DNA from 2 places in the Chryseomicrobium imtechense genome. Region 2 is predicted to be linked to the other one. Evidence: riboswitches for the same ligand, from Rfam matches in the RefSeq annotation. Region 2 holds a riboswitch; the other holds the start of a gene.
The links. Region 2 has a riboswitch for lysine ahead of AB5N96_RS08480 (Na+/H+ antiporter NhaC family protein). Riboswitches for the same ligand answer to the same signal wherever they lie in the genome.
Positions count from the first base shown of each region.

Region 1: another riboswitch for lysine. It lies ahead of AB5N96_RS01945 (aspartate kinase); the one in region 2 lies ahead of AB5N96_RS08480 (Na+/H+ antiporter NhaC family protein).

Region 1 covers NZ_JBGOBM010000002.1:57,120-61,862, forward strand. The annotation lists gene trxA (thioredoxin) at 1-160, shown strand, start outside; gene uvrC (excinuclease ABC subunit UvrC) at 252-2,045, shown strand; lysine riboswitch at 2,081-2,256, shown strand; gene AB5N96_RS01945 (aspartate kinase) at 2,347-3,576, shown strand; gene AB5N96_RS01950 (DUF2507 domain-containing protein) at 3,953-4,345, opposite strand; gene AB5N96_RS01955 (succinate dehydrogenase cytochrome b558 subunit) at 4,630-4,743, shown strand, end outside.
Region 2 covers NZ_JBGOBM010000007.1:30,016-34,758, forward strand. The annotation lists gene lipA (lipoyl synthase) at 1-318, opposite strand, end outside; gene AB5N96_RS08480 (Na+/H+ antiporter NhaC family protein) at 431-1,996, opposite strand; lysine riboswitch at 2,108-2,284, opposite strand; gene AB5N96_RS08485 (bifunctional metallophosphatase/5'-nucleotidase) at 2,447-3,796, opposite strand; gene AB5N96_RS08490 (sulfite exporter TauE/SafE family protein) at 3,808-4,623, opposite strand; gene AB5N96_RS08495 (DUF72 domain-containing protein) at 4,623-4,743, opposite strand, start outside.

The DNA of each region.
Region 1 (4,743 bases), on a different contig from region 2:
TACAAAGTTAGATGTAGATGAGAACCAAGCAACTGCTAGCCAGTTCGGGGTTATGTCGATTCCAACATTGATCCTTTTCAAAGACGGTCAACCAGTCGATAAAGTGGTTGGTTACCAACCAAAAGAAAACCTTGCAAACTTAGTAAACAAACACGCGTAAGTCATAGAGCCGGAGTCCTTAGGGGATTCCGGTTTTTTCAAAGGACCACTCGAACACTTGTACGGAACGCGTGCAGAAAGTAGGTGCACATATGAACGAACTCGTTCGGCAAAAATCAGAGATCCTTCCCGAACAACCTGGGTGCTATTTGATGAAAGATGGCAACGGAACCATCATTTATGTCGGGAAGGCAAAAGTGTTAAAAAACCGAGTCCGCTCGTATTTCACGGGAACACATAATGGGAAGACTCAGCGACTCGTGCAGGACATCCAAGACTTTGAATACATCGTCACGTCGTCCGACTTAGAAGCACTCATTCTAGAGCTTCATCTAATCAAAAAGCATGACCCTAAATACAATGTCATGCTTAAAGACGACAAGACGTATCCATATATAAAAATTACAGGGGACGCCTACCCACGCATTATTACAACGCGCACAGTACGAAAAGATAACGGGAAATATTTTGGGCCGTATCCGAACGTCTATGCAGCGAATGAGACGCGGAAGCTCTTGGACCGTATTTATCCATTCCGAAAATGTGTGAAGATGCCCGACCGCTTATGCCTCTATTATCATATTGGTCAATGCTTAGGGCCGTGTGTGAAAGAAATCCCACGATCGGAATTCCAGTACATGATTGATGAAGTTTCCAAGTTCTTAAATGGGGGCCATATTAAAGTGCGTACAGAGCTTGAACAGAAGATGATGGCAGCCGCAGAATCTATGGAATACGAGCGTGCAAAAGAATACCGAGATCAAATCGCGCACATCGATACCGTTATGGAAAAACAAAAGATGCAGATGAATGATTTCACCAATCGGGACGTCTTTGGTTACGCTGTCGACAAAGGGTGGATGTGTGTACAAGTCTTCTTCATTCGTCAAGGGAAGTTGATTGAGCGGGATGCGTCCATGTTTCCGATATACGGAGAGCCGGAAGAAGAGTTTTTAACATTTATCGGTCGTTTTTATGAGCAGCCGTCCCACATCAAACCGAAAGAACTTCTTGTCCCTGGAACTGTCGATGCGGAAATCATTCACCAGTTATTAGATGTAAAAGTAGCCGTACCGCAACGAGGGAAAAAACTAGAACTTGTGAATTTGGCCATCAATAATGCAGAAGTGGCCTTGAACGAAAAGTTCCATCTAGTCGAGCGTCAAGAAGAGCGAACTATTGGGGCAATAGAGCAACTTGGGCTTCATATGGGCATTCCTGCTCCGCGTCGCATTGAAGCATTTGATAACTCCCATATTTACGGGACAGATCCAGTTTCTGCGATGGTCGTCTTTGAGGACGGAAAACCTTTAAGAAAAGAATACCGAAAGTACAAAACAAAGACGGCTGAAAAACATGATGACTACGGAGCGATGCGTGAAGTCATTCGTCGCCGCTATACACGTGTGCTTCGGGAACGTTTGCCTCTTCCGGATTTAATTTTGATTGATGGGGGAAAAGGGCAGATGTCGTCTGCGCGTGAAGTATTAGAAGATGAACTCGGACTAGATATTCCGATTGCAGGGCTTGCGAAAGATTTAAAACACCAAACGGCAGAACTTCTTTACGGAGAGCCTCCGCTTCCTGTTGCCATGAAGCGGACGTCGCAAGAGTTTTATTTGCTGCAACGTATTCAAGACGAAGTGCACCGGTTTGCGATTACATTCCATCGCCAACAACGTCAAAAAAATAGTATCCAATCGATTTTGGATACGATTCCTGGCGTGGGACCAAAGCGCCGTCAACAACTTATGAAGCACTTTGGTTCGGTGAAAAACATGAAAGCAGGTACTGTTGAAGAGTTTATACAAGCAGGTCTTCCGGAGGCGCTTGCTGTTGCGGTTCAAAAAAAATTAACAGAAGAAACATTGCCTTCGCCGGAATAGTGTGCTAAAGTATTCCTAATTTCATATTCACTTTACGTGAAGATAGAGGTGCGAGCGTCAACAGTACCATTTTTGAGGATGACAGATCCGACGACGAAATGGGAAAGGGGCAATCGCCGAAATGAAGAGCTGCTGATCCAGCGCTTCGTTGGTCTTGTGTTGAACAAACCCAAGATTGTCAGAATAAACATTCTGGAGGGCTATCTTGCATGGACATATACTTTGACCGTGTTAGACAAAATGCTTTCCATTCGTGGAAAGCATTTTTTTGTCCCATCCGCTACCGGAGGAGATTAGGAAAATGGCAATTGTCGTCATGAAATTTGGAGGAACATCGGTTGGCTCAGTGGAGCGTATCCGAAATGCAGCACGTCGCGTCATCATGGAATCAGAACAAGGGAATCAAGTCGTAGTCGTTGTATCCGCAATGGGCAAAACAACCGATCACTTGGTTACTCTTGCAGAAGAAATCACATCGTCGCCATCAAAACGAGAGATGGATATGCTCTTATCAACTGGCGAACAGGTCTCGATGTCATTACTTGCAATGGCTCTTGAGACACAAGGCTACCCAGCCGTTTCTATGACAGGATGGCAGGCAGAATTACAAACTGAAAAAGTGCATCGCAATGCACGAATCGTTTCACTGAAAGGTGACAAAATTCGTGAGAAGCTAGATGCTGGAAATATAGTCGTCGCTGCTGGTTTCCAAGGTATTACAGAAGACGGGGAGATTACTACACTTGGCCGCGGAGGTTCAGATACAACGGCCGTCGCAATTGCTGCAGCTGTTGGAGCCATCCGCTGCGATATTTATACAGACGTGGATGGAGTCTACACGTCCGACCCACGCTTTGTCGAAGGTGCACGTAAATTACAATCAATTGAGTACGATGAGATGTTAGAGCTTGCCAACTTAGGCGCAGGCGTCTTGCATCCACGCGCTGTTGAGTATGCAAAAAACTACAAAATTCCACTGACTGTCCGCTCGAGTTTGACAGATCAAGAGGGGACAGTTATTGAGGAGGTTACATCGATGGAGTCGAATCTGATTGTACGAGGTGTGGCATTTGAATCCGATGTCGTTCGGTTAACAATAGGATATGAAAAAGCATTTAATGGGTCACTCGCTATGATCTTTACGACACTAGCAAAACACAATATCGATGTCGATATCATTGTGCAATCTATAGTCGATGGCACAACGCCAACGGTTTCGTTCACTATTAAAAAAGAAGCATTGTCCGAAGCGATTCAAGTATTAGAAGAGAAAAAACAAGAGCTAGGGTTCCAAGTGGCAGATTTCGAAGTCGGCCTTGCAAAAGTATCGATTGTAGGATCAGGAATGGTTTCCAATCCAGGAGTAGCAGCACAAATGTTTGATCGCTTACGCCAAGAATCGGTTCCAGTTAAAATGGTCAGTACATCAGAAATCAAAGTATCTGTAGTCGTTCCGCAACAACAAATGATTCAGTCGGCGAATGCGCTTCACGACGAGTTCCGCTTGTCGGAGCTTGAGGTACAAGTGTAAACTTTCGTTTGAGTAGATAAAGAACAGCTCCTTCTCGCACTCTCGTTGCGGGGAAGGGGTTGTTTTTTGTACTAGAAGACTGTGAATTAGTTTCCATAATATGACTGAGGGCACAAACCAGCCATTTGAGGGCACAGAACCGCTCGATCAGGGCATAAAAAGCCTATTCCAGGGCACAAACAACGAAATTGAGGGCATAAACAATTCTGAGAGAAATCTACCCTGTGAAAAAAATGACCATAAAAAAGAATGCTGATTTCGACATCAGCATTCTACAAAATAGTTACAATAGTGTGAACAAAACACGCAATTTGTTCACAAATGTGAGCAGATAAATGGGAGCGCTCTCACACCAAATGTAAACTAAAGACAACTGCTATTCTGATTTTGTTGTAAAAACAACAAGTGTAGATGAGACATCTTCCAGACACTCCGTCATCCGACTCTCTAACTGTTCAAGTTGCTCTGCTAAAAATCCTGCCTCAAGCTTGAAGCAGCGATCGGACCGCGACGATGAACGAATCGTGTCCTGTAGGTGGAAGATGCTTTCACGCTTTGCTTGTGTATGTAATTGCAACTCGCCCCAGCCGGCTTGTTGAAAGAACGCACAAATCTCATCAACCGACTGACATGGGAATTTTCGAGCCAAATCTTTACCGGCCCAATATAAAACTTCCTGTTCATGTTTTCCTAATAGGTTGGCAATCAGGTGGTCACGAATCAATTCGTACCCAAACTGAGGAATCATTTTTTCTTGTGTCTTTTCCATACAGTCCACTCACTTTCCAAAATCAACGATATCAGTATAGCATGTAGTACTAAAATTTGCGTATGTGAAAAAAGACACAATGCATTGCAACCCTTAGAGACATCTAGACTTTGAGAAGGATTCTCAATCCCAAAGTGCCTTGACCTGCCTATACTAGGGGAGTACAATAGTTATGTTAAACTACAAGGCCGTTACGAATAACGATATTTCGCTTGTCGTAACATTCATTGAATTGTCACATCGCCGTGGCAACTCAATCGCAAAATTTGAGGGGGGTAACCATCTTGGCGAAAAACAACGAATTTCTTTGGCGTCGTCTGCATTCCTTATTAGGAATTATTCCGGTTGGGCTGTTCTTAACACAGCATTTAATTGTCAACCACTTTGCAACACGCGGA
Region 2 (4,743 bases):
ATGTTTCAAGTTCATAAAAACGACACTGTCTGCCACGCGTTCTGGTTCTGCGAGGTCCAGCTCATTTGGTAGTCCTGTTTTTACTGCACAGAAGCGACATGCACGTGTACAAACTGCTCCTAAAATCATGAATGTAGCGGTACGACGTGTTCCCCAACACTCATGAATGTTTGGACAACGCGCTTCTTCACATACAGTATTTAGATTATTTTCACGCATTAATTTTTTCAAGCCTGTATACTCTTCATTGGTATTGAGTTTAATTTTTAGCCACTCCGGCTTACGTTCGCGTTCTGTAGTTGGTTTACAAGATGTCATTGCGGTAGCCCCCATCCTTAGTCTATCCTGTTGTCAATATATCATACTTTAGAATTCCCTACAATTGACTGTCATGACAAAACCACCAGCCGAATTGACTGGTGGTATCGTATCAAGATGCAGTTTGTTGTACTCTTTCTTTAGCCGACCAAAAGATAAATAAGAGTATCAAGACAATTAAGACAAAACCTAAGCCAATCCAAGCAGATCCTGTAAAACCAAGGACAAGATAGCCTAGAGCTGCAATTACAGCACTGATAATTGCGTATGGAAGCTGAGTGATAACGTGGTCATACAAATTCGAACCTGCACCAGTTGCGGACATGATAGTTGTATCCGAGATTGGTGAACAGTGATCACCAAATACGGCACCAGCCAACACGGCCGATAGAACAGGCAATAATAGTTCTGGATTTACAGCCATTGCAATATCAGCACCTATAGGAATCAATATTCCGAAAGACCCCCACGAAGTTCCTGTTGAAAAGGCCATGATCGCTGTAATCACAAACAGCAAAGCAGGCAGGATCCATTCCGGAATATTGTTGTTTGTAACAATCCCCGCTAGGTATTCTCCTGTTTGTAGTTCAGAGATTAGATACGTAAGTGCCCAAGCAAAAACTAATATAAGGACGGCGGGCATCATCGATCGGATCCCAGATAAAAACGCAGCACCGATGTGGACGCTGTCTGCTTCTGGGTTTCGATCAAATTGGCGTAAGTACGAAAATAAAGCGACGGCTACTCCTGCCAATCCACCTATTAGAAGTGATTTTGGAACGTCCGTATTTTCGAAGATGGTGAACAGATTCCATGAACCACCTGCTTGATTACCTGTGATGAGCATTGCACCCACTGTTGCTACTAAAAGCGTAACAATTGGCAATACGAGGTCAGACACTTTTCCGTGATTGTGTACTGGAAATTCTTCTTTAATTTCACCAGCAACGTCTTTTTCCGGATCAAATAACTGGCCAGTCTCTAACGCACGCTTCTCGTGTGATTTCATCGCAAATAGATCGAAATCTGTTGCGGCTACAAAAAATACAATTGCTAATGCAGCTACCACATAATAGTTCATAGGTGCCATTAGGACAAATGCCTCTAGTGGCGTATAGGCTACGATTGCATAGGTAGAAAATATACCACCCAAAATACTAATCAGGTAGGCACCCCAACTAGAGATTGGTGAGACGACACATACTGGTGCTGAAGTAGAATCAATAAAGTAAGCAAGCTTTGCTCGCGAAATCTTATGCGAATCAGTTATCGGACGTGAAATTTGTCCGACAGCTAATGCATTAAAATAATCATCAATAAAAATTAAAATTCCAATAAATGCAGTAAGTAATTTTGCGCCTCGACGTGTCTTCACACGCTTCATTGCCCAAGCCGCAAATGCGCGACTCCCACCTGATAGTGTGACCAGAGCTGTAATAACTCCCAGACTCAATATAAACAAGATAATAAAGACATTGTAAGCGTTGAATCCTTCATCCCAAAACGATAACTGGAACGCGGTCCATAAAGACTGTATTGACTCCATTGGTGAAAATTCATGCAATAAAAATGCGGCCGACACAATACCTACTCCAAGGGAGAGTAATACGCGGCGTGTGACTAGTACCATAATAATGGCTAAAAGTGGCGGTACTAGTGAAAAAATTGTAGCTTCCATTGACGTTTCTCCTCCTTTTAGGCGGAGTTACAGATCATAAAAGTGAAACAAAAAACCAGCCTAAATAAATCATTAGGCTGGCATACACGGGAATTTCCCTTAATTGTCTCAACTGACTGTAGCTCTCCATTTGCCGAATGCAAATGACAGTGTTATTTTTATTCAAAATAACCCCAATGATTTATGTGTGACGACACAAATCACTTCGGCAAAGCTTCCTTTTTAACACGATCTTAGTTGTCAAACTCCCGTATTATACTCTTAAGCTCTGCGGCCTCTACCTAGATAATATTCAATTCCCTTTAAGCTTAACAAGAATAAAGACGTCTGACAACCCCTTATTTTCAGGCGAGAGGAACAAAAATACAACGCCTCCCTCTTCCTGGATCGTTTCCATGTCATACTCAATATCATTTAAGTACGGAAGACTACTTAAATCTCCTCCTTTGTTTACTTTATGCGTTTAGAATCATTTGATGAAGCGGAATAGTGAATAAATACATCTCGAATCGTTTCAGGCATAAAATATACTTTTGGTAATTCTTTAAATCGCGGGAAGAAGTACCCGAACGTGAACATATCCACTGTAGCCAGCTTATATTTTTTCTTTGTCTCTACTGGCTCCCCATTCACTTGGTACCCTACGCCAGTTTTCACAAAGTTCGCGAAAATCAACTTCCCAAGTTGCTTTCCTCGAAATCCTAAACCGCGTACTTCAAGCGTTGGCCACTTTTCATTTTGAGCGATCCCATAGGCTTCAATCAAATCAGCACCTGTACAAGTGACAATACATGGATTGATGGGATGCGGTAACAAATCATGCATCATTTTCGCAGATATTTCTCCTGGATAGAGGTCTGTAAGTAACAACCCCGCAGGAAAAAGCGCGCAATCCGCTTCTGTATAGGTGATGAGCGCTTCGCCTAATCGTTCACTTAATTTTGATTCCACTTCCCATGCGGTTGGAAGATGTTCATCGTTTGAAAAAACCGAGACCTCTAATAGTTTTTCTCCACGTTCTATTAGTTTGCTGTTTGTCGTATCCGATGAGCTCGGCTGCACTGAATGCAGTGTCGTGGTGATTGCAGGTGCAGTTTCAGTAAACTGGATGACAGCTACACCTATGTGCATTCCCCATTTTCCTCCTGCCGATAAATGCGTACGTCCCCAAACGTAATTATCTGAATACGTGTGATGGGTGTGTGCTCCAAATAGTAAATCGACTTCGGGAAATTGATCTGCAATTTCTTCTTCCATTGTTCGTCCCACATGCGCAAGACATAGTACCAAATCTACTTGAGGTGCCAGCACTTGAATAATCTCTTTTACGGAATCAAGTGGAGATGTAACGTGCCATCCAAGTTGCTTGTAGTATTCGTCGTAAGCAGCAGTGATACCAAATAGACCGATTCTCTTTCCGAACGATGTAGTGTGAATCACATAAGGATGTAACCACTCTGGTCTCGTGCCGTCTGGTTCAAAAAAATTACTGAGTACGACCTTAAACTGAGCTTCTGAATACAGGGTCTCTAACTGTTCATGAGAAAGTGTGATCCCTTCATTGTTTCCGATTGTTACAAAATGATAGCCTGCTTCATTTAAAAGTTCCACATTCCCTTTTCCAGCTGTCGCTTCAGTAAAGACATGGGAACGGTCTAAATGATCACCGAGGTCCATGACTAGTAGCTCGTCTCCAGCAGGCAAACTTTTCTTATAAGCCGTAATCTTCGCTACTATCGCTTCCCAATTTTCAAAATGACTATGTAAATCGTTTGTATGAATAATATGAAGTGTCCCCATCTCTTCACCTCCTACATGAGTCCGTCGTATATAGAACGTATGCCTAATAGCAATAACACAATTTGAAGTAAGATGACTAAACTATCTGAGTTTAGACGATGATTTAAGTATGCCCCTACTTTTGCTCCGATGTAGGCTGCAGGAATAACCGGAATCGTGTATAGCCAGGGTACATTGCCGAGTGATATATGTGTGATGGAATTGACGAGTGCTGATAAAAATACCATGAACATAGACGTTCCGACTGCTACATGTGGTGGGAATAAGAAGAGCAATAACATAGCCGGTACGAGCATAGAGCCTCCACCTATTCCGAATAATCCCGAACTAAATCCTATTCCGAAGGTTAAGAGAACAGCGAACCAAATCGGATATCCGTACACATAGGTACCTCTTGCATCTTCAAATGTTGTCTTCCGACCATTTTTCACAAACCATTCCACTGGTTTCAAGTACTTACGTACAAGAAGTAATAGTGCGAGAAAAACCATCATGATACCAAAATACAATTGAAACGATGGAAGATCCAGCCCTCTGTTTACAAATGCACCGACAACAGTTCCAGGTGCGCTCCCTGCAAAAAAGATGAAGCCACTTTTAAAATCTACCGTCTTCTTTTTCATGTAGGCAATTGTTGAAGATAGCCCGACGAAAATCATCATGATGACGGATAAACCCACTACGGTTTGTGGCGTAATACCGTCGATCCAGCCGATAGAGCCTAAGTAGACAATAGCCGGGACTAAGATGACGCCGCCGCCAAGTCCAACGACAGACCCTACAATTCCACTAAAAAGACCAACCACTACTAATAACAGCCATTCCATTACAATTCTCCTCCGAATAAATCAAGCTGCTTAGGTGCAAGGCCCTCATAGGTGATGTCGAGCATCTGTTGCAGTTGTTTTGCATTCTGTGCAGCATGTCCCCCTGAATTGTTGTTGAAT